Regions from separate parts of the Mesorhizobium abyssinicae genome, predicted to be linked through region 2. Evidence: riboswitches for the same ligand, from Rfam matches in the RefSeq annotation. Region 2 holds a riboswitch; each other region holds the start of a gene.
The links. A riboswitch is a leader RNA that binds a small molecule or an ion and turns the genes downstream of it on or off. The one in region 2 is predicted to bind cobalamin.

Region 1 (7,710 bases), on a different contig from region 2:
TCTCGAGGTCCCAGGTGAAATGGTAGCTCGCCATGGCCAGCAGGGCCAAGCCGCGCACGATGTCGATGGCGACGATGCGTCCTTGCTTCGGCGTGTCCTGAACAGGTTCGGCCGGCGGTTGAAGGCTCATCGTGTCTCGCATTCCGATTCAGTGATGCCAAACGACTATCATGGTTCAGCCAGACAAAAGAAGGCGGGACCGCGGTCGCATGGGCGTGAAACAGCCCGCCGGGTTCTTCTGGGCTTCCGAACTCGCTTTTAACGTTCAGCCGGAAAGGATTGATGCCGCGCGCGCACCCATTCGTGGAAACGGTGCAGGTCGTACTCCTCCGGCATCAGCACGCCGGCCTCGTGGCGCATCGAACGCAGGCCCTTCTGGTTGACCTCGCAGATCGCCGCGTCCTCCTCCAGCACCTGCCTGCCGAAGGCGACGATGTTGTCGATATCGGCCTCGGGCGAAGCGAGCGCTTCGGCCGGAAACAGCCATTCGGCGGTGAGTTCCGTCTGCTCCGGGCCGAGCGGTATGAGCCGCACGGTGCGGACATAGTCGACATGGCCGACGATGAACATCGAGGGGAGCGACGTCGCATAGGTCTGGCCGGCGGCGCATTCGGCTGGCGTCAGGCCGGCAAACACCGGACCGTGCACGTGGCCGTCGCGCGACCAGGTCTCGGCGCCGGCGCGCAGGCCGCCGGAGAATTCCGGCGCGTCATTGTCGGCGTGGCGCGCCCATTCGGGATCGTCGTGCCTCGCCATCAGGCCTCGGCCATAGATCGGCACCAACCGCGACAGATCCTTGTGGACGCCGGGGCAATGCAGGCACTCGTTGAAGTTCTCCCAAAAGATCTTCCAGTTGCAGTTCATCACCTTGCGCAGCGCATGGCCGGTGACCAGCGTCTCCAGCGGCCAGTTGGTGAGATTGCCGGAAGCCCGGTCGAAGGAGGCTTCCGCCGAGCCGGCGGCATCTTCGGCGAGGTTGATGAAGACGAAACCGCGCCACACCGACAGCGCCACGCCATAGAGCGGATAGTCGGCCTTGTCGAAGCCTTCGGGCAGCGACTTCGACGGCACGCGCACGAGGTCGCCGCGCAGCGAATAGGACCAGGCGTGGTAGGGGCAGGTCAGCAGCCTGGCCTTCAGCCTTCCCTCGCTCTCCTGGCAAAGCTGCGAGCCGCGATGCCGGCAGGTGTTGTGGAAGGCGCGCAATTCGCCGGCCTCGTCGCGCAGCACCACGATCTCCTGCGTGCCGACGCGGAATGTCCTGAAAGCCAGCGGCTGGGCAAGGTCGGCCTCGCGGCAGACCAGCAGCCAGCTTTTGTACCAGATCGCGTCGAGGTCACGACCGTAAGCTCCGGCATCCCAATAGGCCGACGAGGGCAGGGTCGGCTCAAGCCTGGTCAGGCCGGTGTAGAGGTCGTCGCTCGGTTTGGGCTGCATAAGCGGCTCCCTTAATGGTCCAGCCGACACCCGGCCAGGATGTTTGTCAATCGCTCGCGCCGTGGCCATTGTGGCACGCAATCGCCGCCCCTAAGGTCGGCGCTTCACAAGTCGGGTGCCCAGGGACAGTTCATGCCGCCAAGGACAATGTCGCTCACCGAGGAGCTGGTCGCGCGCTGCTTTCGCGTCGTCGAGGACAGCGGGCCTGATCCCAACGCGATGCATCTGGACGATGCCGACTATGAAGCGATGCTGGACACGCTCGAGGCTGAGCTGCCTGGCAGCGAACCGCTCTGGCTGTTCGGCTACGGCTCGCTGATCTGGAAGCCCGAGATCGATCATGTCGAGGAACGGGTTGCGGTCGCGCGCGGCTGGCACAGGTCCTTCTGCATGAAGATGACGCGCTGGCGCGGCACCAGGGAGCAGCCTGGCCTGATGATGGCGCTGGACCGGGGCGGGCAGTGCAAGGGCGTCGCCTTCAGGCTTGGCGACGCGGACCGGCGCCAGCAGCTCGACAAGGTTTTGCGGCGCGAGGTGACACTGAAGCCGACCAGCTATCATCCGCGCCTGCTCAATCTTTCGAGCGACGGCGGCACGTTGCGGGCACTGGCCTTCGTCATCAACCGCAAGGGCACAACCTATGCCCGCCCGCTCGAGGAAAAAGAGGTGGTGGAAAGGCTGGCGACATCCTGCGGGCACTGGGGATCGGGCGCAGACTATCTTTACAACACGGTGAAGAACCTCGAGCAGCGCGGCATCCATGACCGCCATCTGTGGCGGCTGCAGCATCTGGTCGCCGAGCGGATTGCCGCGTCGGACAGCTAGGCCCGGTGGCGCATTTGCGCTGGTGGCCGCCGGAATTTGGTTTGCCGGGCGCGACGATTCTGCCTATAGTCCTGCCGTCGTCGGTTCCGTTTTTGGAGCCAAGAGGGAATGCGGTGAGGGCGAATTCGTCCAATGCCGTGGCTGCCCCCGCAACTGTGTGCGGTAGTCCTCTCCAAGACCACTGAGGAAAATCCTCGGGAAGGTGGGGAAGGGCGCTGATCCGCGAGCCAGGAGACCTGCCGGCGACAGAAACGTTGAATTCTATGCCCTCGGGTGGAGGGCGAAAGGACAAGACATGACGACCGCTTCCGTCTCCCTCGGCACCTCCGTCTCCTCGCAGTCGCGCTTCATGCAGCTGGCCATGGCCGCGTTGCTCGGCATTTTCGTCGTCGGCTTTGTCGGCTTCTCGCATCTCGATGCGGTCCACAACGCAGCTCACGACTACCGCCACTCGATGGCGTTTCCCTGCCACTGACAAGGGCCTGACATCATGAACCTGTTTCGCAACGTCGTGTTCATCGCGGCGATTGCAGGGCTCGTGGCCGGCGTCGTTCTCGCTTGCCTGCAGGCCTATGCAACCGTGCCGCTGATCCTCAAGGCGGAAGTCTACGAACAGGCCGGCGGCGGCCATCATCATGATCATGCCGCGGCGCCTGCCGAGACCGGCGACGCCATGAGCTCCGCCGCTCCGGCCGGAAATGCCATGAGTTCCGCGCCGGCTCCGGCCGAAGCGGCCGCGCCAGCGGAAGACGAGGGCTGGGCACCGGCCGACGGCTTCGAGCGTTTCGCCTTCAACGTCGTCGCCAACATCGTCACCGGCATCGGCTTCGCGCTGATCCTGGTCGCGGTTTCGGAATTCGCCGGTGGTATCGGCAACTGGCGCCAGGGCGTGTTCTGGGGTCTCGCCGGCTTTGCCGTGTTCACGCTGGCGCCGTGCCTCGGCCTGCCGCCGGAACTGCCGGCGATGCCGGCCGCCGAACTCCTGCCGCGCCAGATCTGGTGGACGGCGACAGCGGTCGCGACCGCCGCCGGACTCGGCCTGATCGCTTTCCGCAAGTCGCTGCCGCTGGCGATCCTGGCGGTAGCCCTGATCGTCGCGCCGCACATGGTCGGCGCGCCGCAGCCGGCAAGCTTCGAGACGCCGATTCCCGAAGGCCTGCATCACCAGTTCGTGGTGGCGGTGACGGTCACCGACCTGGTGTTCTGGCTGGTGCTGGGCGCCGCCGTCGGCGTGGTGCGCGGCCGCTTCACCGGCACGGCCACCAGCCTGCGCGACAGCTTTGCCTGATCGCAGGGGACTGACCTTCATCATCGGCGGTGCGCGCTCCGGCAAGAGCGCGCATGCCGAAACCCTGGTGACGGCGAGTCCCTCGCCATGGGCTTACATCGCCACCGCGGAAGCCTATGACGATGAGATGCGCGAGCGCATCGCGCTGCATCGGGCGCGTCGCGGCGAGGGCTGGGCGACGGTCGACGCGCCGCTCGATCTTGCCGCCGCGATCGAGGCGCTGCCCGATCATCAGCCCGTGTTGATCGACTGCCTGACTCTGTGGCTGACCAATCATATGCTGGCCGAGCGCGACCTCGATGCGGAATGCCGGCGGCTTGTGGATGTTCTATCGCGGCCGCGCGGGCCGTGGTTCGTGGTGTCCAACGAGGTTGGCCTGGGCATCGTGCCCGACAATGCGCTGGCGAGGCGGTTTCGCGATGCGGCAGGCCGACTCAACCAGCAGGTCGCCGCCGTCGCAGATACGGTGCTGCTGATGGTGGCCGGTCTGCCGCTGAAGGTGAAGTGAGATGACCGAGACCGATGACAAGGATGCCGAGCGCCACCGCGCCAAGATGGCCAAGCGCAAGGCTGTGCAGGATGCCGAGGTGGCGGCAAAGACGATCGAGAAGGGGCTGCTGATCGTCAACACCGGCCCGGGCAAGGGCAAGACCACTGCCGCCTTCGGGCTGGCGCTCAGGATGCTCGGCTACGGCAAGCGCGTCGGCGTCGTGCAGTTCATCAAGGGCAAATGGCATACCGGCGAGAAGGACGCCTTCGCCGCCTTCGGCGACCGCGTCGTCTGGCATGCGATGGGCGAGGGCTTCACCTGGGAGACGCAGGACCTGAAGCGCGATATCGCCGCCGCCGAAGCGGCCTGGGCAAAAGCACTGGAGCTGATGGCCGACCCGTCGATCAGCCTCGTCGTGCTCGACGAACTCAACATCGCCCTGCGCTACGACTATCTCGATCTGGAAAAGGTCGTTGCCGCGCTGAAGGCGCGCCGCGCGGACCTGCATGTCGTGGTCACTGGCCGAAACGCCAAGCCGCTGCTCGTCGAGGCGGCCGATCTCGTCACCGAAATGGGCCTCACCAAGCACCATTTCTCGGCGGGCGTGAAAGCCCAGCAAGGCATCGAGTTCTGATCACATCGTCAGATAGATCAACAGCGCCGACAGCATGCCGAACAGCGCGATCAGCAGCCAGTCGGCCACCTGGTAGAGCTTCAGCGCCTGCCTGATGTCGAGGCTTTCAGCCTCGCGCCGGCCGCCTTCGCCCATGTAGGCATCCTCGACGACCACGCCGCTGTAGCTGCGCGGGCCGGCCAGGGCGAGACCCAGCGCGCCGGCCATCGCGGCCTCCGGCCAGCCGGCATTGGGCGAACGGTGCTTTTTCGCGTCGCGCCGCATGGCCTGCCAGGCGTTGCGGGGGTCCGCGCCTTTGACGAAGAAGGCAGCCAGCACGATCAGCAGCCCCGTCAGCCGCGATGCCGGCAGGTTGATCCAGTCGTCGAAGCGCGCCGCCGCCCAGCCGAAGGCCTCATGGCGCGGCGTGCGGTGGCCGATCATCGAATCGGCGGTGTTGGCGGCCTTGTAGGCGACGCCGCCGGCCAGGCCGCAGACCCCGGTCCAGAAGGCCGGTGCGACGATGCCGTCGGAGAAATTCTCGGCCAGGCTTTCGATCGCCGCGCGGGAAACGCCTGCCTTGTCGAGCTTTTCGGGATCGCGGCCGACGATGCGCGAGACGGCAATGCGGCCGAGCGTAAGGCCGCCGGTGTCGAGCGCGTCGGCCACCGCCTCGACATGATCGGCCAGGCTCTTCTGCGACATGAGCGTCGAGGCCAGGATCGCGGTGATGATGAGGCCGACCGGAAACATCTGCCAGAGCAGGAGCTGCACGGCAAAGGCGATGGCCGCCGGCACCAGAACAATGACCAGCAGAGCCATGACGCCCCGGCGACGACGCCGCGCGTCGGAATCAGTGGCGCGGTTGAGCGCGCGATCGAGAAAGGATATCAGCCTGCCGAACCAGGTGACAGGATGGCCGATGGCCCCGAACAGCCAGTCCGGGTAGCCGAGTGCCCGCTCAATGACCAATGACAGGAAGGCAATCAGTATCGACATGAAGCTTCTTGATGGAGCGATTGCGGCAGTGGATCACGGCGGATCCCTTGGCCGGGCGAGCGCGCTCTTCCCTCACGCGCCACGGCCTTTCGTCGATCTCTCGACGGGTATCAATCCGCACTCCTATCCAATTTTCGAATTGCCCGCCACCACCCTGTCGCGATTGCCGGAAGCGGCGCGGCTCGGCGAACTTCGAGCGGTCGCGGCCGGCGCCTATGGCGCGCCGTCGGCGGCGCATGTGGCGGCCGCGCCCGGCACGCAGATCCTTCTGCCGCGCGTTGCCTCGCTGGTGAAGCCCGGCAAGGCGCTGGTGCTCGGGCCGACCTATGCCGAGCACAGCCGAGCCGCCGCCATCGCCGGCCATGCGGCGGCCGACGTCGATGATGTCGAAGCGCTTGCCGAGGCCGACCTCGCCGTTGTCGTCAACCCCAACAATCCGGACGGTCGCGTCGTCGAGCGCGAAAGACTGCTTCAGCTTGCCGCCCACCTTCGCACCAAGGGCGGCCTACTGGTCGTCGACGAGGCGTTCATGGATGTCGGGCCGGGAGCGGAAAGCCTGGCCGGCGATGTCGGGCAGGGCGGCATCGTCGTGCTGCGTTCCTTCGGCAAGTTCTTCGGCCTTGCCGGTGTCAGGCTCGGCTTCGCGCTGGCCGACACGCTGACGGTCGAGCGGCTGGAGACGCAACTGGGACCCTGGGCGGTGGCAGGCCCGGCGCTTGAATACGGCATCCGCGCGCTTGGCGACCTCGATTGGCAGGCCGCCATGCGTGGGCGGCTGGCGCAGGACGCGGCGCGGCTCGACAAGCTGTTCGCCCGGTTCGGCGCTACCGTGGCCGGCGGCACCACGTTGTTCCGCTATCTGCGCCTGCCCGAAGCCGCCGGCCTGTTTTCGGCGCTGGGTGAGCGCGGCATCCTGCTCCGGCATTTCGCCCAGCGGCCACAGGTCCTGCGCGCCGGACTGCCGGGGGATGAGGCCGAATGGCAGCGGCTCGAAGCGGCGCTTGCCGACTGGGCCTCATTGCGCGAGGATCGGACGAAGGAAACCAACCCATGATCCATGTCTGTTCGCTGTCGAAGGTCGAGGAGACGGTGGCGAGAACCGGCGCGCAGCGCCTGCTGTCGCTGCTTGCCGCCGGCACCGAAGTGATGCGCCCGGCCTCGATCGTGGCGGAAAACCACTTGCATCTGGTCATGCACGATATCGCCGTGGCGCAGGAAGGCATGACCATGCCGGGCGAGGAGCATGTCCGCGCGCTGCTCGATTTCGGTTATCGCTGGGATCGGGCAAAGCCGCTGGTCGTGCATTGCTATGCCGGCATCAGCCGCTCGACCGCCTCGGCCTATATCATTGCCGCGGCGCTGGCGCCGAAGCGCGACGAGGTCGAGCTGGCGCAGACGCTGCGCGCGCTCTCGCCCTCGGCGACCCCCAATCCGCGGCTGATCGCCGTTGCCGATGCCTTGCTTGGCCGCGATGGCCGCATGATCGCCGCGATCGAAGCGATCGGGCGCGGCGCCGACGCTTTCGAGGGCATACCTTTCGAGTTGAAGATCGAAGCCTGAACCCCTTCGGGTTACGGCAGCCAGTCGGCGAGCTTTGCCTTGCGGACATCCTTCACCAGGCTGATGAAGCCGTCGGCCTGATGCTCGGCGGTCAGGCGGCCCTTCTCGGCCGTGGCGATCGAGGCGTCGCCGACCACGCCGTTCGGGTTGAGGTCGCTGGCGATCCAGGCGAAGGCGTGCGTGCCGGTGTGGCGCAGCAGGGCGAATTCCTTTTCGGCGCGGCCGACATTGGAAACGAAATTGTCGGCCTTGCCCATGTCGACGAGGTCGGGCCGGAAATGCAGCATCAGCGAGGTCTCGACGTCGCCGCCATGGATGCCGTGGCGGTCCTCCAGCTCGGTGTACATGCCGGCTGGCCGGCCGAAACGCTGCCAGCTCGTCTTCACCGCCAGCATTTTGACACGCACGCGCAGCTCGCGCGTGATGATGCCCATGATCTCCTCATTGCCGCCATGCGAGTTGACGACGATCAGCTTTCTCACCCCGGCCCTGGCGATG
Region 2 (7,710 bases):
CGCCTGGCGGCAATGTCGAGGAACACGTCCCAGTCGACGTCGGCGCCTTCGATGGCCACCGCGCAGTCGACCAGCCAGTCGCTGTGGGTGTGGGCGTCGAGGCCGCCATGCGCGATGGCGAGCGCAATGCGGTCGGCGGGCGACGGCACCAGCGCGGCGACGCCGCTGAACTCGGCCGGGACCGCCCGCCGCCAGATCGCGAGGTCGTCCTCGGCGCTCTGCTGCGAGCCGTCATAGGCGAGCTGGTGCAGGTCGATGTCGCCGTAATTGCCCTTGTAGAAATTCATCGAGCGCAGCGATGCAAGCCTGGTCCTGAGATATTGCGGGCTGACGCCAGTGGCGATCTGCCAGTCGCGGCCACGCAACGCGTCGAAGGCAATTTCCATGTCTTGCGGACGCACCAGTATGTCGATGTCGTGCGCGACGCGGCCGCGCTGCGCCGAGACGTTGACGGCAATGCGGCTGGCGCCCTTGATCAGCATGACGGCGCAACCGGCATCGGCCATCGCCTTTAGCACCGGCTCGGCCTCGCGCATCGCCATGCGCGACTTGGTCCACAGCATCTTCTGCAGGCCGACGAGCCGCGGATAGGCGGCGTGGCCGGCGAGCTTGCGGCCGAACCGGTCGGAGATCGCCGCGAGCAGCCGATGCTCCCTGAACGAGACATGGTCGATGTCGTTGTCGTCAAGCCAGCCTGCCGCGCGATCGCGGGCGGCATTCTCGTCGTGAAGCAGAGCCGCCTTGAGCAGCTGGTCGAGCCCGCCTGTGGGCCAGGACCAGCCATAGTCGGGAAAGCGGCGGCCGATAGCGCGGATCCTGGCCATCAGCCGGAGCCCTGCCTGTTTTGCGCCCGGCGCAGCATCGCCGCTCGCACCACCTCCAGATAGCCGCGATCGCGCGCGGCATCGCGCCCATAGGACAGGCTGCCCGGCCTGATACGCCTGAGCGCCAGCACCTCATCCAGCATGTCGAGGGCGAAGCCCGCTTCGCGCACCCGGGCGATCCAGTCGATCATCTCGCCGCGGCCGCCCGGCGGGTCGACGATCGGCCCGACGGCCTCAGTGACCTCGCGGCGGATCACCATCGTCGTGCGCGACCAGCCAGGCGTCGCGGGCGGGTCGGGCAGATCGGGCTGGTCATGACGGAAATTGCGCTGATGGGTGAAGACGCCCGCAGTTTGCGGAGACCGTTCGAGATAGGCGAGCTGCGCCTCGATCTTGGTCGGCAGCCACAGATCGTCGGCGTCGAGCGTGGCGACAAACGGCGTCGACAGCGCCGCGATGCCTCGGGTGGTTGCGCTGCCTGGCCCGGCATTGTCCTGCCGCAACAGCTTGACCGGAAGATCGGCGCCGACGATCGCGGAAGCGAGGTCATCGGTCGACCCGTCGTCGACGATCACGACCAGTTCCGCCCGAACGGTCTGCGCCGCCACCGATTGCAGCGTCTCGGCTATTGTGGTGCTGGCATTGAAGGCCGGAATGACGACGCCATATCCGCTCATCACATGAACCGCCAGTCGGTCAGCTTGTCGAGTTCGAAGATGCCCTCGATCGGCCGCAGAGACGGGTTGGCCCTGCGCCGCTTCATCGATTTGTATATGGCGCGCAGGAACTCGCGCGACTGGACATCTTCCTGCTTGGTCATGTTGCCGGGATGCCGGCGGTAATAGAGCGCCACCGTTTCCGGGAGCACATAACGGGGGCCGATCTCGAAGCCGCGAAGCAGATAGTCCGTGTCTTCCGCCTGGGCGAACTCCTCGTCGAACCAGCCAATGCGCTCGACCAGGCGGCGCGAGAAGATCGCCGAGGACAGGTGGATGCCGCGGACGGTGATGCGGTAGCTGTCCGCGGCCGGCTCCAACCGCTCGTCATCGATGTTGTCGACCAGCATCATTCTCGAATAGCTGAGCTCAAGGCCGGGATCTTTCCGGAACAGCTCGACATCGGCCTCGAAACGCCCGGCCGGCGAGATGTCGTCGGAATCGAGGAAAGAAACCAGCTCGGTGTCCGGCTTGAGCAGCCTGAGCCCGGTGTTGCGGGCCCGGGTCACGCCCGCGTTCTGTTGCTGGAACAGGCGGATGCAGGGGCTCTCGCCAATCATCGAGCGCACGGCGTCGGCTGAACCGTCGGTCGAGCCGTCGTCGATGACGATGATGTCGAGATCGGCGGCGTCGCATTGCCTGAGCAGCGAACGCAATGCCGGGACGACATAGCGCTCGCGGTTGTAGACCGGCATGATCACGCTCAGTTTCACGAAGCGCCCCGCGCGAGGAAATCCGCAATGGTGCCGGCGATCTCGCCGGGATCCGTGCCCAGGGACAGACGGTAGCACGGCAGCAGTCGGGTAAGATCGCTGAAGAAGCGAAAGCCGCTTTCCCGCTCGCCCGGCATCTGCGCGATCCCCGACGGCGCCAGCGCAATCATGGCGTCCCTGCGCGACATCGGCATGATCGAGCTTGTCCCACCAGCGCCGATATGTGGCACCATCAGCGCAACGATGTCCAGCGTGCCGGGGATCGGCCTGGAGGCGATATCCCCTATGTGGAAAACATGCTTGCCTTGCCAGTTGAGCGGCCTGTCGCTGCCCAGTCGGTCTTTCAGTCCGAGCCGGGCAAATCCCTTCGGGTCCTGCTTGAGCACCGAAAATAGCGGCCGGGCGATCACGCTGCTCGAAAGATCGACCAGCACATAGTCGTCGCCGACACTGTCGAGCCCGTTGAGCAGCCCGGCTACGACCGTGCCTGATTTTCCGGCGCCGCCGGCGCCGGCGAGCAGCACGCCGCTGCCGTCGGCACCGAGCGTGCCGGCATGGGCGAGCCGCATGCCGCGCGCGCCGTATTCCCAGTGCAGGAAGGCGCGCAGCGGCGAACCCGTTTCCCACGGCGGAAAGGCATCCGCCGCCCGCATCAACTGCACGCCGACGCGCCGCTGCGGATCGTAGACCTGCCAGAAATCGAGATCGTGAAAGTAGTGGCCGCGCAAACCGGCGCCGGCGAGACGCTGCGCGAAACCGTGTTCGGTGAAATGCGCGTCCCCCCATCGTGCCGGCTCGGGCATGCCGCCAATGCCGGGATGGCCTACGAAAATGCGGCAAGCGGGCAATCCCGGCTGATCGTCCCCGGCCTCGACAAAGGCATGGCCAAGCGCGTCGGCCAGCGCGCCGGGCTCGAGATGCACGGTCAGTTCAAGGGCGGGCAGGCGGACTGTCCGCGTGACCGGAAAGAGCGCCGCGTCTTCGGCGGCCGCGATGAGATAGCGGGCGTAGTCCGGCAATGTCTCAAGGGTCACACGCGGCATGGTCTATCCCGGCTCGGCCGACGTGCTGCCGATCTCTCAGGATGCCTGCTTGACTGCCGGCCAGCCGAGAGGCTCCTCGACCTCGTGGATCGGGTCGACGATGATCAGGTCGGCGAGATCGTCATGGACGCTCACATTGAGCGGCTCGTTTGCCACCGCAAGTTCGGCAGCCAGTTCGTCCGGCAGCGGCTGCGCCGTGCCATCGGAAGGCACCAGCAGTCCGAGCTCGACCAATTGCGCAATGAAGGCGTCAAGCCCGGTCGCGCCGGTCGCCGCTGCGCCGGCTATCGATCCGGCCAGCGCCTGCGCACCGACGCCCGAAGACAGCGCCTGCCAGACCCGGCTGCCCGAATCGGAGAACCCGAAATACTTCCCGCTCGCCAGATCAAGCACGACAGCTTCGCCGTCGAAGGATTCGAAAACGATATCCTTGCTCGCGACTGCGTAGACATTGGCTTGCGGCATTGTCCCTGCCCCACTTCATGGCTCGCGCAAGCAACCGCCTTTGCGGCGGCCGCTCTCCCCGAGGAAGGCCTGTAAACACTCGGTTCTGGCTTGGCAAGACGACGGACACGGCAGGCCGCTTGCCATTCTTGGGGTCTACGCGGCGGAATCAGGCCTCGATTTCCAGCCGCGTCAGCGGCCTCGAGCAGCAGGCAAGGATGAAGCCGTCGTCGATCTCGTGATCGAGAATGCCGCCATTGTGGCTCATCGCGACCTCGCCAGAGACCTTCCTGACCTTGCAGGTGCCGCAGAGGCCGAACTCGCAGGCGGCCGGGATCCTGACGCCCGAGGCGCGCGCCGTCTGCAGCACGGTCTGTCCGGCAAGGCATTCGGCGTCGACGTCGGAAAGCGAGAAGCGCACCGGCGTCGCGGCCTCGACGGGGGTCTCGACGCCGCCGTCGCCCGGCAGCGCGAACGGCGCCGGCACTTCCTCCACCGTCGGCGCGGCAAAGCTTTCCTGGTGATACCTGGCCATGTCGAAGCCCGCCGCCTCCAACATCTGCCGCACCGCGCGCATGAACGGGTCGGGGCCGCAGCAGAATATCTCGCGCTCGCGGAAGTCGGGAGCGAGCAGCGGCAGGCGAATGGCGTCGATGCGGCCCATATGACCGAACCAGCCCTCGCGGCTGGAGCGTTCCTCGATCATGAAGCCGAGCGACAGGCCGGGCATGCGGCTGCCCAGCAATTCAAGCTCCTTGCGAAAAATGATCTCTTCCGCCCTGCGTGCGCAGTTGACGAAGCCGACATCGGTCCAGGGCGCGCAGTCGTTCAGCCAGCGCAGCATCGACATCATCGGTGTTACGCCGGAGCCGGCCGAGATGAACAGGTACTTGGCCGCCGGATGGCTGTGCAGCGAGAAATCGCCGGCCGGGCCATAGGCCTTCACATGGGCGCCGGGCTTGAGATTGTCGAACATCCAGCGCGTGCCGATGCTGCCGGCCTGCGCCTTCACCGTCACCGCGATCGAGAACGGCCGCGAGGGCGATGAGGACAGCGTGTAGGTGCGCATCAGCGGTCCGTCGGCGACCGGCAGTTCCAGCGTCACGAACTGGCCGGGCTTGTAGCGGAACCAGGTCTGGTTGTCGGAGCGGAAGGTGAAGGTCTTGACGTCCGGCGCCTCGTCGCTGACGCCGATCACCTCCAGCACCTGCAGCCGGTCGTTCCAGGGCGCCATCTCGTCGAGATGGCGATAGAGGGCGAGATCCGTCATCGCGTTCATCCCTTCACCTCAAGCAACGCTGCGCAGCGCCGGCCGGCCGCCTTCGGCAAGGCGCGGGCCCATGAAGGAGGCGTACCATTCGACGAACTGGATGACGCCGCCCTCATGCTGCTCCGAATAGGGGCCGGGCTCATAGGCCGGCGAGAGGATGCCGAAAGCATTTTCCTCGACGATGCGGCGATCCTGGTCGTTGGTCTCGGTCCAGACATGGGTGAGTTCGGCAAGATCGTAATCGACGCCTTCCACCGCATCCTTGTGGACCAGCCATTTCGTCGTCACCGCGGTTTCGGTGGCGCTGATCGGCAGCACCCGGAAGGTGACGGCATGGTCGATCAGGATATGGTTCCAGGTGGTCGGATAGTGATAGTGCATCAACGTGCCGATGCGGTCCGCCGAGACGCTCGTGGAAAGGTTCTTCCTCACCGCGCGCTTGCCGCTCATCGTGTAGCTGACGGCGTCGCGCAAGAGCGGCGCGCGGGTGGCGCGATACTGTCCCGCCGGGTCGATGCGGAACTTGCTCGGCAGGCCCGCCGCCTCGCATTTCGCCCAATGCGCCTGCATCTCGGGATCGCTTTCGGCACCATGCACGCCGGTCACCGTCGGCGCCTCGGGGAAGGTCTTGCAGAGTTCGGGATGGTTGCCGGCGCAATGGTAGCACTCGCGGTTGTTTTCCCAGACCAGCTTCCAGTTGCCCTTCTCGACGATGGTCGATTCGAAAGCGACCTTCGCTTCGCTCAACCGATGCGGCAGGAGATAGGGTTCGATCATGGCGCGCATTAGCGCGAAATCGGCGGGCTCCTTCGCCAGGCAGATGAAGATGTAGCCGCCGACGCTTTCGCAAGCGACCGGCTTCAGGCCGAACTGGCTCTTGTCGAAACCATCCGCCATCTGGCGGGCGAACAGCAGCCTGCCGTCGAGCTCGTAGGTCCATTGATGATAGGGGCAGACGAGCTTCGCCGCGGTGCCCTTCTCGGCGTTGCAGACGCGGCTGCCGCGATGGCGGCAGGAATTATGGAAGGCATTGACCCTGCCTTGCTGGTCGCGAACCAGGACTACCGGATAGTCGCCGACCTGCGCGGTGATGTAGCAGCCCGGCTTCGGCAATTCGCAATCGTGGCCGATGAACAGCCAGTCGCGGTACCAGATCAGCTCCATGTCGAGCTTGAAATAGTCCGGGTCGGTATAGAAAGGCTGTTCAAGCGAAAAGCCCGGCCTGCGGCCGTGCAGCAGCCTCAGCATGTCGTTGCGCGCATCCATGTCCTGTCCTCGCGTTTGTCGCACCGCTTCAAGGACTGAACTGGTGGTGATTGAGAAGAACGACCGCCGCCGGCATGGCCGGGCACGCACCATTCGCCTCTTGACCGCCCACCGCGATCAGTCGAGTTCAAGTATCCCTGGCTGGTTTCCGGGCTCTGGAGTGCCCTGGCGGGCGGTCGCGGCACCTTCCCAGGCCGATGGCCCAGTGGTCTCCCGTCGCGACTTTGAACTCCACCACCGTTGCGGGGGCAGCGCCGGGTTCTGACCGGCTTCCCAATTCTCCGTCCCGTCGTCACGGAGCGGCACCTGAGATGGTCTGATCTTAATCACGACAGCCGCCGCGCCATCGGCATGAAAACGACATCGCATCCATGCGGCGCGACACGACCCATGAAGCTGATATTGGCCCTGCAAGGCGACCGATGTCACACGCTGCCGCATGCGAATCGAGGCGGAGAAAACCGTGTTCGAATCGGCCCTGGGCGGCTCTGAATTGGTTAACAGTATAGAAAAGTGACTATTAGGAGATTCTAAAATCGAACCGAACGGTTCGTTTCTGTTGACAATGCGTGCAGGACGGTGTGAACGCAGATCTTCGGAATCGTCACTTGGCTCGATGGACGATTTGATCAACCAATTGATATTGCTTCGCATTTCGTCACGTGTAGATGGCCTTGGTACAATTTCAAGGTGCAGATTCATAGGCCAGACGGAAAAACTTCGTGATTGGAAAGCGGCCGATAGCTCTCCCACATCGGGGCTGTCCGAACGACGCGATTTCCTCCCAAGACACGCCGCTAGACGGACGGAAAAAATATACTGGAGTACCAAAAATGAAAAAGATTGCTCTTACTGCCGCCGCCCTTCTGGCCATTTCCGGCAGCGCCTTTGCTGGTGGCAGCGACAATTACGGTTCGAACGGTGCCAATCAGCCCGCCGCTGCCGTCGACAGCTCGTACACGGCTTCGATCGAGAAGTCGGAACCCGCCGCTCAGACACCGGCACAGGGCTCGGACCGCAACCTGTTCGGCAACAACTAACACACGATCCCTGACCCGCGGTGGGCAAGAGCCTGCCGCTCGGGATCGTCAGAAATTCAGGAGCACTAAAATGAAGAAGATCATCCTTGCCACAGCGGCCCTTCTGGCCATCTCGGGCGGCGCTTTCGCATCCGGCAGCGACAATTACGGTTCCAACGGTGCCAATCAGCCCGCTGCTGCCGTCGACAGCTCGTACACGGCATCGATCAAGAAGTCGGAACCGGCCGCCGAGCAGCCCGCCAACCAGGGCAGCGACCGTAACCTCTTCGGCAACAACTAAACCGACCGGACCGCGATCCCGGACCTCCGGTTCGGGTCGCGGCCAAACGGAAGCCGGACGCGGCGGCTGGCCCGCCGCTCCTACGCAAATCCAGGAGTACCCAAAATGAAGAAG
Region 3 (7,710 bases), on a different contig from region 2:
TTCTGGAGGCGGCATCGACCTCTGCCATCTGCAGCGGACCAACTCCCGCTCGGGCTCCGTCCTCCAATCGCCATCGCCACGAAGGCGAAGCCGAGCGGGCCGCAGCTGGGCCCGCGGACCCCATGGTGGAATATCCGGCGCCGGATCAGGATGCCATCGCGGAAGAGCCGGGTTGGCTTGCTCCCGGCGGATGCCGGCAGGGGTGTTCGGACCGCGCCAAGTAGCTATGCGCAGATGGCCGAGATTCAATGAGCGGCGTCCTAAATCTCAACGCTGCGTAGAATGCGCGCTTCGAGCGCGGCTGCGACGAAAGCTATCTAGCGGCTGGTGGATGGGTCTTACCGCATAACACCTGCAGGCAGGTACCCATCGTTATTCTGCGTTTATCGGTCTCATGATGCAGATCTCGGAGCAAAATAGCGGCTGCGTCATTGACGTCAACGCGATTCGCTCCAAGCTGCGGCGGCTAACCTGAACAACGCCTGGCCTCTCAGCCGATCAAGCCGGTCATCTCTCCCCTCCTCCACGGCAAACAAGCCCGGTCGCGTTTATTTACTACCCGAATGCGACCGCTGCATCTACGCCGCCGAACCTAGCCAGCAAGCGATCGCCATGAGGGTTGCGTGCGATCTGCGGTTTTGCAGTCGGTGGTGAGTACCTGCTTCTCGTTCGTGTGGTCTAGCTGTGAAATCTGGACACACTGCACTCTTTGACGCGCCTTGCGCCAGTCTCAACCCCGTCGTCGAAGTCTACACCGGCACTTTTCCACTGCCAGATCTGCAGGCGGCGATCCACTGCATCGCGGAGGTTGGATCTTCCAATATGGCGACCCGCTTCGCAAAGCCAAAAAAGGCATTTTGCGCCGTGCTTACCGGCTTGCGCCCGTCGTATGCATCGTAGCATGCTCTCAGGGCGGCTTCGTGGATCAGGTCTCTGCGATCTGCCGGCCATTCATTGAGAAAATCGATTGCATCCGCAAGGCCGGCAATCTCTTGGATGATGTGCGTAGCCCGCTTCACGAAAAGGGGGCTGCTGAAAACCTCAGCGTTCATTCGTTCCTCCAACCTTCCAAATAAGCCAATTTGCGTGAAGAGGCGCCGCATCGACGCGGCGACCATGGCACAATGTGTTGTCAGGGCGATGACGGTTCACGAGAAAGATCCGCGATTGCGGCCGGGTAGCGATCCGCAACATCATGCATGGCTTGCTTGCTATGAAACGCGGCCGTCATTATTGAGCTATAAAGTGATTCATCACCGCCGTTCTAAAGTGCGCAAGAGCGCGCGCCGGCACTGCCAAGCGTGCCCGCAACAAAGCCGCAGCCTGACCGGACTTTTCAGGCTCGACTAAGCGGATCCGGCACGATTTCGCACTTGCGATAAAAAATTTGTGCATTGCAATATCAGTTGCTATCGGTATGGTCATGTTGTCGGCCATCTACTCCTCTCGGCCATCTACTCCTCCCAGATGAGGTGCCGACGTTGAGTGGGGCGCACCTCCTCCCGCGTCTCATTCGAAATAGAGCCCGCTGCCACCTCCTCCCGGCAGCGGGCTTTTTCTTTGTCTGAGGCGCGATTTCGGTTGGGCCAACGCATTTGGCTAAGCGAGGCGAATATTCCGAACTTCCAGGCCTTTCTTGCCCTGCCCGCATTGGACAAACACCTTCTGCCCCTCCATGCGTCCGGCGAAGCCTTGATAAGCGTGCGCTGGAGCAGCGTGTCCTCTGCTTTGGGGTCCTTGACGCAGTCTGCGACCAGCTTGAACTTGGCGTTCAGCAGGTAATAGGGCCACACGCGCGCGCCGGATGCTCAGTCCTGAGCGGGTCTGCGCGGTGGCATGAACGAAGACGTCCTTCTCACCGTTTCAGGAGCAATGAAGCCGAAACCCTTTTCGCAATTGTACCACTGCCCCTGGCACAGGGCATGATCGCTACCATCTGGCCGCATGACGGATGATCACACAGCCAGCCAACACCACGACCTGGACGCTCTCGCCGATCAGGCGCCAGGGCACTGAGTAGCTGTTAGTATCCAGATCGATCGCACAGTCGGCCTGGACCTTGCGGATCAGGTCCTGCAGGTGCCCAACGGCGAGCTGCCGGAAAGCGCGCGGAGCGCTCGAGCTTCAGCGGCAAAACGTTCCACGGGTGCAACGCCGGTTGTTCTCCCTGGTCGGCAACCTCGCGCGTCCACCGATCCAGATGCGCCTCGAACGCCGCCCAGCTCTCGAACCGCCGGCCGGCGTTCGCGTTCTTCTTGACGTAGCCGACCCGCGTTCGTCTTTCCCCTCTGCTTCGTCTGGGGCAGCTTTGTTGCGCCCTTGAACGCGCCAATCCTGACTCCGCCTGGGATGGCGTGAAGCAGAACTGCAGGCCGAGCACCTCGCGTCTGGAGCGAGCCGCCCGGCGCGGCCATGAAGCGTTAAAAGTAAATCCTCACCGAGCTTGAACAGAGATGCCAGTTTGCGTGCTTCTACCCCTTTTATTGCGTTAGGTTGCCCGAAATGAACTGCATCTGGAATCGGATATAAGCCGAGTACGAGCGCGCGGCTGGCCCCACCTTGGCACTTCTTTTCGAGCAGTAGTCGCTATCCATAGTAGTGGATTGAATCCAACCCTTGGTGCCCAGGTTTGACGGCGGCGATGATTTTGTCCGGGTCGGCGGTCCAAGTGAAGCGTTTGGGTTGTCGGATTATGCTCGGCGAGGAAGCGGTTGATGGCCCCTACAGGAGGACGACAGGTTGAAAGCCGCCTCGCTTGAGGCGTCGCTTCGACAGCGCGGTGAAGAAGCCCTCGACGGCGTCGAGCCAGACACACTGCGTTCGCGCCCCAATCGGTCCGACCAAAGGCGCGGCTAACGACCCTTGCGCGGCCGGGCCGAACCGCCGTCTGTCACAGTTCTGCACAGCGCGCCCATTTGTCGATTTGGCTCGGTCCCTGCAGCAGCCAAGGTCTGCTTCATGTAGCCAATCTGCCTTCTCGCGTGCCGCATTAAACATATTCACGATCCGAACGCCCCTTGTTCGACCCTCACGCGACTTGGAAATCACTGCGATAATACAAATGCGTTCACATAATGACATAAAGATTTCTTTATGCGCGGTTGACAAGAGAGCGCACTGCTGTGATTGTGTCCAAGCCATGGTTCTCCGTACGGCGCAGCCGCAGCGGAGCTAAGAGGGAAGCCGGTGCGATGCCGGCGCTGCCCCCGCAACTGTTAGAGGCGAGCCGACCCCACTTATGTCACTGAGGCGAACAGCCTCGGCAAGACGGGTAGAGGCTATGACCCCCGAGCTAGGAGACCTGCCACGGCGAACTATTGTCCACGGGCGGGGTGTCTCGGTGGCCGCTGGCAGCCCGGCGTTCGTACCGGCCTAATGGCGCCTTCGTTGTCCCCCACGCCCCAACCATCGGGGTATCGCATGACTCTCTCTCAGCAAATTCCTGTAGCAACGCTTGGTGTGCCGCGTATCGGTCGCAGGCGGGAATTGAAATTCTCAGTTGAAAGCTATTGGTCCGGAAAATCTTGCGCTGCCGAGCTTCTCGCGACGGCAAAGGCGCTCCGTGCCGCGAGCTGGGAGGAGCAGCGCGATCGCGGTGTGTCGAAAATCCCGTCGAACGACTTTTCGCTCTACGACCATGTACTCGACACCGCCGCCATGGTCGGCGCTGTGCCGTCCCGCTACGCATGGAATAGCGGCGAGGTCCCACTCGACATCTATTTCGCCATGGCCCGTGGCAACCAAGGTCAGACGGGGAATTGCGACTCTGGTCGGGAGGATGCGGCTTGCCCTGCCCTAACCGCGATGGAAATGACCAAATGGTTCGACACCAACTATCATTACATTGTGCCGGAACTTGACGACGATCAGGCGTTCACACTCTCGTCGACCAAACCGGTTGATTACTTCCTCGAGGCTAAAGCCCTGGGCATTCATACACGCCCGGTCATCCTTGGACCGGTCACTTTTCTCAAGCTGGCGAAGTCACCTGCCCAAGGTTTCAATCCCCTCACGCTGCTGCCGCGGCTTCTGCCCGTCTACGAGCAACTCCTGCGGAGGTTGAAACTTTCGGGAGCCGACTGGGTGCAGATCGATGAGCCAGCGCTTGTGCTCGATCTAAACCCGAACGAACGAGCCGCACTTGAATTTGCCTATGGGCAGCTGTCGAAGGCCGCGCCCGAGCTGAAGATCATGCTGGCTACTTATTTCGGGCCGCTGGGGGACAATCTCGAGACGGCGATATCGCTGCCTTTGGCCGGCCTGCATCTTGATCTCTCGCGTGCTCCTGAACAGTTGGAGACGGCTGGTCGGCTCGCGCCTAAGGATCTGGTGTTATCGCTTGGCTTGATCAATGGCCGCAACGTCTGGCGCGCGAACCTCACTGCCATTCTCGACCGCATCAAGCCGATCGTCGCGGGCTGGCCGTTGGACCGAGTCGAGATCGCGCCTTCGTGCTCGATGCTGCATGTGCCGATCGACTTGCGTATGGAGACGGTACTGGATGCGAACATCAGGTCGTGGCTCGCCTTCGCGGCCCAGAAGACCGACGAGCTGGTCATCGTGGCTCGGGCTTTGTCCCAAGGTAGAGATGCCGTGGCTGGCGAGTTGAAAGCTTCTGACGAGGCTGCCTCGACTCGCGCAACATCCACGAAGGTCCATGACCCGCTCGTTGAAGGGCGGATCGCCGACATCAACGGCGCTATGAAGCAACGAAAGAGCGCATTTGCCGACCGTTCCAAGGTCCAGGCCAGCACGCTCGGCCTGCCGCCGTTCCCTACGACGACCATTGGATCCTTTCCGCAGACGCCTCAGGTGCGCAAGGCGCGGTCCGCTCACGGGAAGGGCCATCTCAGCTATGTCGATTACGAAACCTTTCTGAAGAAGGAGACCGAGGCTGCTATTCGCTGGCAGGAGGAGATCGGGCTGGACGTGCTGGTGCATGGCGAGTTCGAACGAAACGACATGGTACAGCATTTCGGCGAGCAACTTTCCGGCTTCGCCTTCACCGAACATGCCTGGGTGCAGAGCTATGGGTCGCGCTGCGTGCGTCCCCCCATCATCTTCGGCGACGTATCGCGCCCCAATCCGATGACGGTGCGCTGGTGGCAATTCGCCCAGTCGCTTACGCAAAAGCCTGTGAAGGGAATGCTTACAGGCCCGGTGACCATTCTCAATTGGTCTTTTGTTCGCGATGACGTACCCCGCTCCGAGGTCTGCCGCCAGATCGCGCTCGCTATTCGCGATGAAGTGACGGACCTCGAAAGATTCGGCGCAAGGATGATCCAGATCGACGAGGCCGCGTTTCGCGAAGGCTTGCCACTGCGCAAGTGCGACTGGAAGGTCTATCTCGACTGGTCGGTCGAATGCTTCCGGATCGCTTCAACAGGTGTAAAGGACTCGACTCAGATCCATACCCACATGTGCTATTCGGAGTTCAACGAGATCATCGACGCGATCGCTGAGCTGGACGCTGATGTAATTTCGATTGAGACATCGCGCTCGGCAATGGAACTGCTGGACGCCTTTACGAGCTCTAAATATCCGAACGAAATCGGTCCCGGAGTCTATGACATCCACTCACCGCGCGTTCCGGAAGTCGCCGAGATTTCGGCCCTCCTCATGCTTGCCCGCGAGCGCTTGTCTGATGGTCACCTTTGGGTAAACCCCGACTGTGGCCTCAAAACACGCAATTGGGAGGAGGTCCGCCCTGCCCTCCTGAACATGGTCGCTGCAGCACGCGCGCTCCGGGAGAGAGTGGAGGTCTGAGGCTTTGCCGAATTCTCGTCATGTGGCGAGTCAACGGCTAACGCTGCCTCGAATCCCGCGAAAACGCCTCGGCTCGCAGAACGTCCTGGCAACATGATGCCATCGCGACGAGCAGGCGACGGAAGCGCCGTCTGCGCGTTTAGATTAGATCAGGGGACTTGGTGGAAGCCGAGTGGCCTCCCTCTCAGTGATGGTTCGCTATTACCGTTTTTTGCGACTTTCCGAAGCTCAGGCCATTTATTTTCCTGAAATCCGCGACACAGGTCGAGGCGTTGTCGCGGTTTCGGCCGGTAAAATGGGATAGACGACGTTGGGCACCCTTCCGGTCAACGCGTTAAGGAAGGCAACGAGCCGGTCGACTTCTTCTGTCGTCAATTCTTCGCCGAGTTGAGTCTTTCCCATGATGGCCACGGCCTGTTTCAGATCCCATACCTTGCCCGAATGAAAATACGGCGCGGTGAGCGTTACATTGCGCAGCGGCGCCACGCGGAAGACATAAGAATCTTCGGCTTTATTGGTGACCGCCAATCGGCCCTTGTCATTTTCCGGCAGGATGTCAGCGCTGGGCCTTTCAACAAGGCCGAATGGGTAGTAGCCGTCCCCGCCAACGTTGACACCGGCATGGCAGGACGAGCAGCCTTTGTCCATGAAAAGTGCCAGACCCTGTTTTTGTTCGGTTGTCATGGCGGCGTCATCACCATTGAGGAAATCATCGAAAGGGGCTGGCGTGACCAGTGTCGCCTCGAAGGCTTCGATTGCCTTGGTGAAGTTTTCGAAGGTGACGCGATCGGCTTCATCCGGGAAAGCTGCGTTGAACCACTCGACATATTGCGGCATCGACTTGAGCGTGGCGACGAGTTGATCCGGTGTGTTGGCCATTTCGACAGCGGCTTGCACTGGTCCCTTGGCTTGGGCCTTGAGGTCTTCGGCGCGACCATCCCAGAACTGCGCGATGTTGAAGACAGCGTTCAAAACCGTGGGCGCGTTGCGCGGCCCTTTTTGCCAACCATGGCCGATCGAAGTCTCACGGTTGTCGTCGCCCCCAGTTGCCAAGTTGTGGCACGAATTGCATGAGAAGACGCCTGATGCCGAGACGCGTGGATCGAAGAAGATTGCCTTGCCGAGAGCGATCTTCGCTGGGGTAATCGGGTTGTTGGTGACTGCCGGTGTGATAGATGCTAAAGGCTTGAAAGTGGCCAGAGCGGTTTCTCTGAGGTGTTCGGGGATCGCTTGATCAGCAAAAGCGGCGGCTGCGGGCACGGCGATAGCCATCGTAGTCAACAGGACTTTCATAGACGATCTCTCTGCGTGGTGTACGCATCCACTTTGGGGTATGCGGTTCGTGAACGCCCTGCGCTAGATCAGCGGCGGGAGGAGAATCGGGTCGTCTGACACCGTTATTCCGCGACAGCGGCGCAAACGGCAGGGAAGGGAACCGCCTTTTTCGATTGGATCTCAAAGAGATGCTTGAGGCACCTATCGTCAGCTCTCGTTACGAAGCAGCATCTGCTCGACCTCAAGGGTGCTGCTGAATGCTCTAAAGTTCATTCGTTCCCCGGTCCATTGAACCTTCATTGTGGAACCTCCGCTTACAGACTTCGCCAAAATGGCAGTATCTATTCTTGCATACAACTCATGCGCGTCAAATTCAAAACAACTCATGGGAGAAAGACCTATGATCCGCACGCTCGCAATGGCAGCCTTCCTTCTTATAACCTGCGTCTCGTCTTTCACGGCCACTCCAAGCGAATTCCGAGATGAAGCAAGGATTTCGACTTCGCGCGACTGGAAAGCTTCTGCGGGGTCCGGGATAATCGTTAAAAGTAAATCCTCACCGAGCTTGACAGAGACGATCAGTTTGTGTGCTTCTACCCCTTTTATTGCTTTAGGTATCCCTAAATGAACTGCATCTGGCAATCCCTAAGGCAGATCGAGGAACCGTTC
Region 4 (7,710 bases), on a different contig from region 2:
ATAGGCGGTCGGCGTCGGCATGGTGCGCGGGTCGGCGGTGAACAGGTTGCGGCCGGTCGGCAGCACGTCGGAGCGGCCGCGCGCCGGCGCGCCGGCCGGTCCGGCCTTGATGTGGCGGCCATCGAGCGCGGCGAGAAGGGCCGCTTTCTCCGCTTTCGCGCTTTGGGTGCGCAGCGAATCCGCTTCGCCCTCCGGCGCGCGGCCATAGACATGCAGCCCGTCCTTGACGGCGAAATCCTTGAGGTCGCAGAGCCAGGCGTCAATGCGGCGCAGCGCCTCGTCCGGCGCGTCGGTCCTGGCGACGCCAGCTTCGGAGGCGAGGCCGGTCTTGCGCGCGGTCTCGACGATCAGCCTGGCCAGGCGGTCGCGGCGGCGACGGTCGAGCCCGTCGGCCTGCGCATATTCGTCGACCAGCCGCTCGAGGCGCTGCTGGTTCTCGTCCAGTCCGGCGCCGGTCAGCGGCGGCGGCAGATGGCCGAGCGTGACGGCGGCGATGCGGCGCTTGGCTTGCGCCGCCTCGCCGGGATTGGAGACGATGAAGGGATAGATGACGGGCAGCGCGCCGGTGACGATCTCGGGGAAGCAGATATCGGAGAGCGCGACCGTCTTGCCCGGCAGCCATTCCAGCGTGCCGTGCGCGCCGACATGGATGAGGGCGTGGACCCCGAGCGATTTTTGCAGCCAGAGGCCGAAGGCGATCAGGTCGTGGCGCGGGGGCAAAGTGGGGTCATGGTAGTCGGCGCGGCGGTCGACTGAGCGGCCACGATCGGGAGCGAGTGCCACGGTGACGTTACCGAAGGTCGCTGCGCGGAAGAGGAAGTGATTCTCGGCGCTTGCCTGCGAAGGTAGGCGTTCTGTCGCCCCCCTCTCTGTCCTGCCGGACATGTCCGGCAGGACAGAGAGGGGGGCCTCGCGCAGACCTATCTCTTCTACCTGCCCCCACGCGGCTTCAACCGCTGCCACTGCTTCTGCCGGTACATCCTTTGAGAAGCTCTGATAATCCTTCAGTGATAGCTGTTCGCCACCCACCTCCAGCGCATCCAGCAGTTCCCGCGGCGATTGCGGAATCCCGTCAACCGCATAGCCCTCCTCCTTCAGGTCATGCAGCATCGCAAGCACGCTCGACGGCACATCAAGCCCAACCGCATAGCCCGTTCGCCCCGCAGCGCTCGGATAATCCGGTATCAGGATCGCCAGCTTGCGCTCGGCCCGCTGGCTCCTCTGCAGGCGAATGAACGCCGCGATGCGCTTGGCGACCTGCGCGACGCGATCGATCTCCGGCCGGTTGGCGAAGGCGCGGAAAGCCAGCGCCGGGTCGGTTTCGCTCTCGCCCTTGAACGAAATCGCGCCGGCCAGGATGCGGCCGTCGAGTTCCGGCAGCACGACATGCATGGCAAGGTCAGCGGGTGCCAGGCCGCGCTGGTTTTTCTCCCAGACCTCGCGTCTGGTCGTGGCGACGATGACCTGGAAGACCGGCACGCCTGCACGGTCGAACAGGGTTTCCGCGCCGGGTTCGGCGCCGGAGGCGAATGCGGTGGCGGTGACGATGGCGGCCGGGTTCAGTGAGGCGAGGGCGTTCTCGACAAAGGCCAGAGACGCCTGATCCTTGAGGCTCGAAACGAAGATCGGCACCGGCGCGATGCCTTGCGCGTGCAGTGCGTCGACCAGCGCATCGATCGGCGCGACATCGGCGGCGAGCAGCATCGAGCGGTAGAAGAGGATTGGGATGACAGGCGCATCGTTTCCCTCCCCCTCGAGGGGAGGGTGGTCCGCAGGGCCGGGAGGGGTCGGGACGACTGGGCTTAACGTCTCTCCCTGCGGTCGTTCTTCAGGGTGTCGGCGCGTGTCGCGGAGGACCCCACCCCCGGCCTGCGGCCGGACCCTCCCCTCAAGGGGGAGGGGGACGACGCCGTGGCCCGGCTGATAATACCCTGCCTTCGGCACGCCGACCGGCTCGGCAACCGCCTCATCCGACCCAGCCAGCCGCGCCAGCCTCTTCACCAGCGCTGTCATATTCGCAGGCCCGCCTTCGCGGAAATAGCCGAGCAATCCGTCCAGCTCGGCGCGCGGCAGGGTCGAGGCCTCGATCAGCCGCAGATCCTCGTCGTGACTTTCGCCGGGCAGCAGCGCCAGCTTGATGCCGCGTTCGCGCGCGACCGTGGCGAGCTGGTCGCAACCGTAGCGCCACCAGTCATAGCCGCCGAGGATGCGGACCAGGATGACCTTGGCGTGGCGGGCGACGCTGTCGATCCAGAGGTCGACCGACATCGGATGGCGGAGATCGCGAAGTGCCGCCAGCCGCATTGAGGGCAATCGTTCCGCGTCGGCCTTCCACGCCGCAGCCAGTCCGGAAAGATCGCTGTCGGTGAAGGACAGCGCCACGACATCCGCAGGCATCTGCCTGAGATCGACAGGCTCGGCGAGATCGTCGAGCGAGGCGGATGTGGTGGTGAGGATGTGCATCTTGGTTCGGGTTTGCCTCAGCCGGCGAGGATACGCTCGATCGCCGGGCGGTTCAGCCCCTTCAGGCCGATGACGACGAGGCGCGAGCGGCGATCGTCCTCGGCCGTCCAGGCGCGGTCGTAGTAGTGGTTGACGCGCGGGCCGACGGCCTGCAGCAAAAGCCGCATCGGCTTGCCGCCGACCTCGACGAATCCCTTCACGCGCAGCACATTCTCCTGTTCGGCAGCGGTGGCGACGCGTTGTGCCAGTTCATCCGGATTGGCGATCGACGGGATGTCGATGACGAAGGAGTCAAAATCGTCGTGCTCGTGGTCGAGCTCGTCATCGTGATGGGTCTTGCGGTTCTCGATGTCGTCCTCGACGGCGAGGCCAAGGCCGAGCAGCACGGACGGGTCGACCTTGCCCTGGGCGGTCGGCACGACCTTGACGGCGCGGGCCACATGCTCGCCGATGACGGCGTTGGCGCGCGCCGAGCCGGCGGCGTCCATCAGATCGCTTTTCGACAGGATGATCAGGTCGGCGCAGGCGATCTGGTCCTCGAACACTTCTTCGACCGGATCGTCATGGTCGAGCGAGTCATCCGCCGCGCGCTGTGCCTGCAGCGCGTCCATGTCGGAAGCGACCCGGCCGTCTGCCAGCGCCGGGCCGTCGACCACGGCAATGACGCCATCGACAGTGACGCGGCTCTTCACGCTCGGCCACTGGAAGGCCTGGACCAGCGGCTTCGGCAGCGCGAGGCCTGAGGTTTCGATCAGGATGTGATCGACCTTCGGCGTCCGCGACAGGATCTGGTCGAGCGCCGGCACGAAATCGTCGGCGACGGTGCAGCAGATGCAGCCATTGGCCAGTTCGACGATGTTTTCCTCCGGGCAGGTGTCGACGCCGCAGCCTTTTAGGATCTCGCCGTCGATGCCGACATCGCCGAACTCGTTGACGATGATCGCCAGCCGCTTGCCTTTGGCGTTCTCGAGCAGGTTGCGGATCAGCGTCGTCTTTCCGGCGCCCAGGAAGCCGGTAACGACGGTGCAGGGAACACGGGAGACGGATGCGGTCATGGTCAGTCCTTCAGCAGGTCGAGGGGAGGGATGCGGGCAACAAGGCCGCGCTTCAGGGAATCGGGCCGGCCGCGCCACGGGATGAGGCCGTCGGTCGAGGTGGCGAAGAGCTTTGCGCCAGCAACGAGGTCGGCGCCGCTGGTCGCTGTCAGGTCGCCGAAGACGTAGCTCCAGCAGCCGTCACGCAGAAGCGCTGCGCTTAGGCGACGCTTGCAATTGCCGAGGCATTCGACAGTGCGGATGCGTATGTCCTGGCCGGAAGCAGCCCGGCGCGTGTCCTCGGCGAGCAGCGCGCCTGCGCGCGGATGGGCATCGGAACCCGTTTCGTCGCGGCAGGACGAGCAGACGATGACGGTCACGCCCGCCAAGGCTTCGCCGTCGTCGGACGGTATGTCCGCTCTATCAGCCGGAAAACTGCTGTCGCGCTCCAAATCAGGCTCCTTGCCCGGAAAACCCGCCAGGCGATCGGATTCATCTGTCTCAGACGGCAGGTCTCCTGGCTCGCGGGTCATCGCCTTGGTTGCCGCCTTCCCGGGACCATCCCAGTGGTTTTCGGCCGAGGCTCATCGCTTACAGTTGCGGGGACAGCCGCGGAATTGGGATTCTCGATCCCGCACCGCATTCCCTCTTGGCTCCTCCCTTTGCCGGGAGAAGACCGTCTGCGGCGGATTTAGGCTTACGGGTGTGGGCCTGTCAACGCACGTCTACGACGCGCTAAGGCCTGCCAGCGCCGGGCCGAGGTCGCCGGCCGGCGTCACTTCGATGCTCTCGAGGCCAAGCCAGCCCTGCATTCGCTTGAGCTCCTCGAAGAGTTCTGCCGCAGTTTCCGGCGGCGTATCAGCCTCAGCATAAGCGGCGTGGACGCGCAGCACGCCAGCCGGGCGGTCGGCACGGAGATCGACGCGGGCGACGATCCGGTCGCCGAGCAGGAAGGGCAGCACGTAGTAGCCGTATTGGCGCTTTTCGGCCGGCGTGTAGATCTCGATGCGGTAGCGGAAGTCGAACAGCTTTTCCGTCCGCGTGCGCTCGAAAACGACGGGATCGAACGGCGCGAGCAGGGCGCGCGCCTCGATTTTGCGCGGAAAGCGGGCGTCCTTGTGCAGGTAGGCGGGCTTGTCCCAGCCTTCGACCCGCATCGGCAGCAGATCGCCCATCTCGACCAGTTCCTCGATGCGGTCCTTCGTGTCGCCGGGGGCGAGGCGAAAATAATCGCGCAGGTCGCTGTAGGTGGCGATGCCATGCGCGCGGGCGGAAATGCGAAGCAATTCGCGATGCGCGTCCTCGACGGAGGGAACCGGCAGATCGAGCACGGCCTGCGGCAGCACGCGCTCCGGCAAATCGTAGTAGCGCTCGAAGCCGCGTCGGTAGGCGGTGGTGATGCGGCCGGCCCAGAACAGCCACTCGAAGGCGTGCTTGGCCGCGCTCCAGCCCCACCAGCCGCCATTGCCCTTGTGGCCTTCTATGTCGGAGGCGGCGATCGGCCCGCGTTCGGCGACCTCGTTGTAGACGTCGTCAATCATCTGGCGCTGCTCACGGCCCCATTTCGCCAGGCCGAGATACATTTCCTCGCCCTGTTCGGCGCGCTGCATGCGCCAGCGCAGCAGCGGCCAGGTCTCGACCGGCAGGAAGGAGGCCTCATGCGCCCAATATTCAAAGACGGTGCGCTTGCGCGTGAGCGCGGCGTTGTCGAGCAGGGAAAGCGGGTAGGGGCCGAGGCGCGAATAGAGCGGCATATAGTGCGCGCGCACCACGGCGCTGACGGAATCGATCTGCAGCAGGCCGGTGCGGGACAGCACGCGGGCGAGGTGCCGGCGGTCCGGCGTGCCGCCCGGCTGCGGGTCGGTGAAACCTTGCGCGCCGAGCGCGATGCGCCTGGCCATGGCGAGCGATATCTTTTCCTTCATCCAGAAGCCTGCCCTGATCCGTTGGCCATCCCTGATTCCGGTCATGCTAGCAGGCAAATGGCGGGAGATATGTCAGGAGAGAAAAGTGGAGTAAAAAGCGAAGGAAATCAAACAGGAGCGGGTCGGACCAGTTTCTTCCGATCTGGCGTCCAGCGCCAGGTTTTGAACAAGGTTTGACTTGCTTCGCCGAAAGCGCTGCGCTAACCCTCGCCGCGTTGCAGCATAGGCCCTTAAAACGGTTCAGCGGTGAATCTGTCACGCTTCCGCAATAGGATCGGTTGCTGTAATCAACGTGGATTGACCGCCAACGGAAAGCCGCAGCATGAACGCACTTTTGAGTTCGTATCTGCCCATCGTCCTGTTTATCGGCGTGGCGCTTGTCGTCGGCCTGGCGCTGCTTGCGGCGCCGTTCCTGGTGGCCTACCGCAACCCCGACCCGGAAAAGCTTTCCGCCTATGAATGCGGTTTCAACTCGTTCGACGACGCCCGCATGAAGTTCGACATCCGCTTCTACCTGGTGTCGATCCTGTTCATCATCTTCGATCTGGAAGTGGCCTTCCTGTTCCCCTGGGCGGTGTCCTTCTCGAAGATCGGCATGCTCGGTTTCTGGTCGATGATGGTGTTTCTGGCGGTGCTGACCATCGGCTTCGCCTATGAATGGAAAAAAGGAGCGCTGGAATGGGATTGAACGACAGTTCAGGCACCCTCGTCGCGCCGAAGCCCAAAGGCATCATCGACCCCAACACCGGCCGGCCGGTGGGGCAGGATGACCCGTTCTTCCTCGAGATCAACAACGAGCTCGCCGACAAGGGTTTTCTCGTCACCTCGACCGAGGCGCTGATCACCTGGGCGCGCAGCGGCTCGCTGATGTTCATGACCTTCGGCCTCGCCTGCTGCGCGGTCGAGATGATCCACACCTCGATGCCGCGCTATGACTCGGAGAGGTTCGGCGTCGCCCCGCGCGCGTCCCCGCGCCAGTCCGACATCATGATCGTCGCCGGCACGCTGACCAACAAGATGGCGCCGGCGCTGCGCAAGGTCTACGACCAGATGCCGGAGCCGCGCTACGTCATCTCGATGGGCTCGTGCGCCAATGGCGGCGGCTACTACCACTATTCCTATTCGGTGGTGCGCGGCTGCGACCGCGTCGTGCCCGTCGACATCTATGTGCCCGGCTGCCCGCCGAGCGCGGAAGCGCTGCTTTACGGCATTCTTCTGTTGCAGAAGAAGATCCGCCGCACCGGCACGATCGAGCGGTGAGCCGATGAGCCAGAAGCTGAACGAACTCTCCACCTATCTCGGCGAGAAGCTCACTGGCCGCATCGGCGAAGCCGTGCTGGCCTATGGCGAGCTCACGGTTTCCGTCGAGCCGGGCAGCCTGATCGAAGTGGCGACTTTCCTGCGCGACGATGCGCGTTGCCAGTTCGTCTCGTTCATCGACGTCAGCGGTGCCGACTATCCGTCGCGCGCCCGGCGCTTCGACGTCGTCTATCACCTGTTGTCGCCGAAGCAGAATGTCCGCATCCGGCTGAAGGTCCAGGCCGACGAGGAGACACTGGTTCCCTCGCTCACCGCCGTTTATCCCGGTGCCGACTGGTTCGAGCGCGAGACCTACGACCTCTATGGCGTGCTGTTCTCCGGCCATCCGGACCTGCGGCGCATCCTCACCGACTACGGTTTCGAGGGTCATCCGCTGCGCAAGGATTTCCCGCTGACCGGCTTTGTCGAGGTGCGTTACGACGACGAGGCCAAGCGCGTGATCTACGAGCCGGTCGAGCTCAAGCAGGAATTCCGCAATTTCGATTTTCTTTCCCCGTGGGAAGGCACCGACTACGTGCTGCCGGGGGATGAAAAAGCCAAGACGAATTGAGGCGCCACAATGGCTGAAACCTCCGTCCGCAACTTCAACATCAACTTCGGACCGCAGCATCCTGCGGCGCATGGTGTTTTGCGCCTGGTGCTGGAGCTGGACGGCGAGGTGGTCGACCGTGTCGATCCGCATATCGGGCTCTTGCATCGCGGCACCGAGAAGCTGATCGAGGCCAAGACCTATCTGCAGGCGGTGCCCTATCTCGACCGGCTCGACTATTGCGCGCCGATGAACCAGGAGCACGCCTTCGCGCTCGCCGCGGAGCGGCTGCTCGGCATCGAGGTGCCGAAGCGCGGCCAGCTGATCCGCGTGCTCTATTCCGAGATGGGCCGCATCATGTCGCACATCCTCAATGTGACGACGCAGGCGATGGACGTCGGCGCGCTGACGCCGCCGCTGTGGGGCTTCGTCGAACGCG

Region 1: it holds a riboswitch for cobalamin, as region 2 does, so the genes downstream of both, PU724_RS23830 (CbtB domain-containing protein) here and PU724_RS10330 (aromatic ring-hydroxylating oxygenase subunit alpha) in region 2, are expected to answer to the same signal.
Region 3: it holds a riboswitch for cobalamin, as region 2 does, so the genes downstream of both, metE (5-methyltetrahydropteroyltriglutamate--homocysteine S-methyltransferase) here and PU724_RS10330 (aromatic ring-hydroxylating oxygenase subunit alpha) in region 2, are expected to answer to the same signal.
Region 4: it holds a riboswitch for cobalamin, as region 2 does, so the genes downstream of both, PU724_RS24065 (DUF1636 family protein) here and PU724_RS10330 (aromatic ring-hydroxylating oxygenase subunit alpha) in region 2, are expected to answer to the same signal.

The regions. Positions count from the first base shown of each region.
Region 1 is NZ_JARAKC010000013.1:7,997-15,706, reverse strand. It holds gene PU724_RS23845 (heparan-alpha-glucosaminide N-acetyltransferase) at 1-130, opposite strand, end outside; gene PU724_RS23840 (aromatic ring-hydroxylating oxygenase subunit alpha) at 259-1,437, opposite strand; gene PU724_RS23835 (gamma-glutamylcyclotransferase) at 1,570-2,262, shown strand; cobalamin riboswitch at 2,327-2,520, shown strand; gene PU724_RS23830 (CbtB domain-containing protein) at 2,558-2,737, shown strand; gene PU724_RS23825 (CbtA family protein) at 2,753-3,550, shown strand; gene cobU (bifunctional adenosylcobinamide kinase/adenosylcobinamide-phosphate guanylyltransferase) at 3,543-4,058, shown strand; gene cobO (cob(I)yrinic acid a,c-diamide adenosyltransferase) at 4,060-4,674, shown strand; gene cbiB (adenosylcobinamide-phosphate synthase CbiB) at 4,675-5,652, opposite strand; gene cobD (threonine-phosphate decarboxylase CobD) at 5,651-6,706, shown strand; gene PU724_RS23800 (tyrosine phosphatase family protein) at 6,703-7,212, shown strand; gene PU724_RS23795 (creatininase family protein) at 7,224-7,710, opposite strand, start outside.
Region 2 is NZ_JARAKC010000003.1:490,708-498,417, forward strand. It holds gene PU724_RS10300 (nucleotidyltransferase family protein) at 1-824, opposite strand, end outside; gene PU724_RS10305 (glycosyltransferase family 2 protein) at 824-1,501, opposite strand; gene PU724_RS10310 (glycosyltransferase family 2 protein) at 1,501-2,253, opposite strand; gene PU724_RS10315 (serine kinase) at 2,250-3,296, opposite strand; gene PU724_RS10320 (PqqD family peptide modification chaperone) at 3,333-3,761, opposite strand; gene PU724_RS10325 (FAD-binding oxidoreductase) at 3,910-5,010, opposite strand; gene PU724_RS10330 (aromatic ring-hydroxylating oxygenase subunit alpha) at 5,029-6,276, opposite strand; cobalamin riboswitch at 6,399-6,601, opposite strand; gene PU724_RS10335 (DUF680 domain-containing protein) at 7,110-7,316, shown strand; gene PU724_RS10340 (DUF680 domain-containing protein) at 7,387-7,596, shown strand; gene PU724_RS10345 (DUF680 domain-containing protein) at 7,702-7,710, shown strand, end outside.
Region 3 is NZ_JARAKC010000032.1:41,699-49,408, reverse strand. It holds gene PU724_RS31480 (DUF982 domain-containing protein) at 750-1,052, opposite strand; gene PU724_RS31475 (hypothetical protein) at 1,231-1,437, opposite strand; partial or broken gene PU724_RS31470 (Mu transposase domain-containing protein) at 1,905-2,272, opposite strand; partial or broken gene PU724_RS31465 (IS630 family transposase) at 2,587-2,820, opposite strand; cobalamin riboswitch at 3,124-3,323, shown strand; gene metE (5-methyltetrahydropteroyltriglutamate--homocysteine S-methyltransferase) at 3,421-5,766, shown strand; gene PU724_RS31455 (cytochrome-c peroxidase) at 6,004-7,059, opposite strand; gene PU724_RS31450 (hypothetical protein) at 7,249-7,683, opposite strand.
Region 4 is NZ_JARAKC010000013.1:61,425-69,134, reverse strand. It holds gene cobN (cobaltochelatase subunit CobN) at 1-2,463, opposite strand, end outside; gene cobW (cobalamin biosynthesis protein CobW) at 2,481-3,518, opposite strand; gene PU724_RS24065 (DUF1636 family protein) at 3,521-3,949, opposite strand; cobalamin riboswitch at 3,988-4,193, opposite strand; gene PU724_RS24060 (winged helix-turn-helix domain-containing protein) at 4,223-5,422, opposite strand; gene PU724_RS24055 (NADH-quinone oxidoreductase subunit A) at 5,745-6,110, shown strand; gene PU724_RS24050 (NuoB/complex I 20 kDa subunit family protein) at 6,101-6,682, shown strand; gene PU724_RS24045 (NADH-quinone oxidoreductase subunit C) at 6,687-7,292, shown strand; gene PU724_RS24040 (NADH-quinone oxidoreductase subunit D) at 7,302-7,710, shown strand, end outside.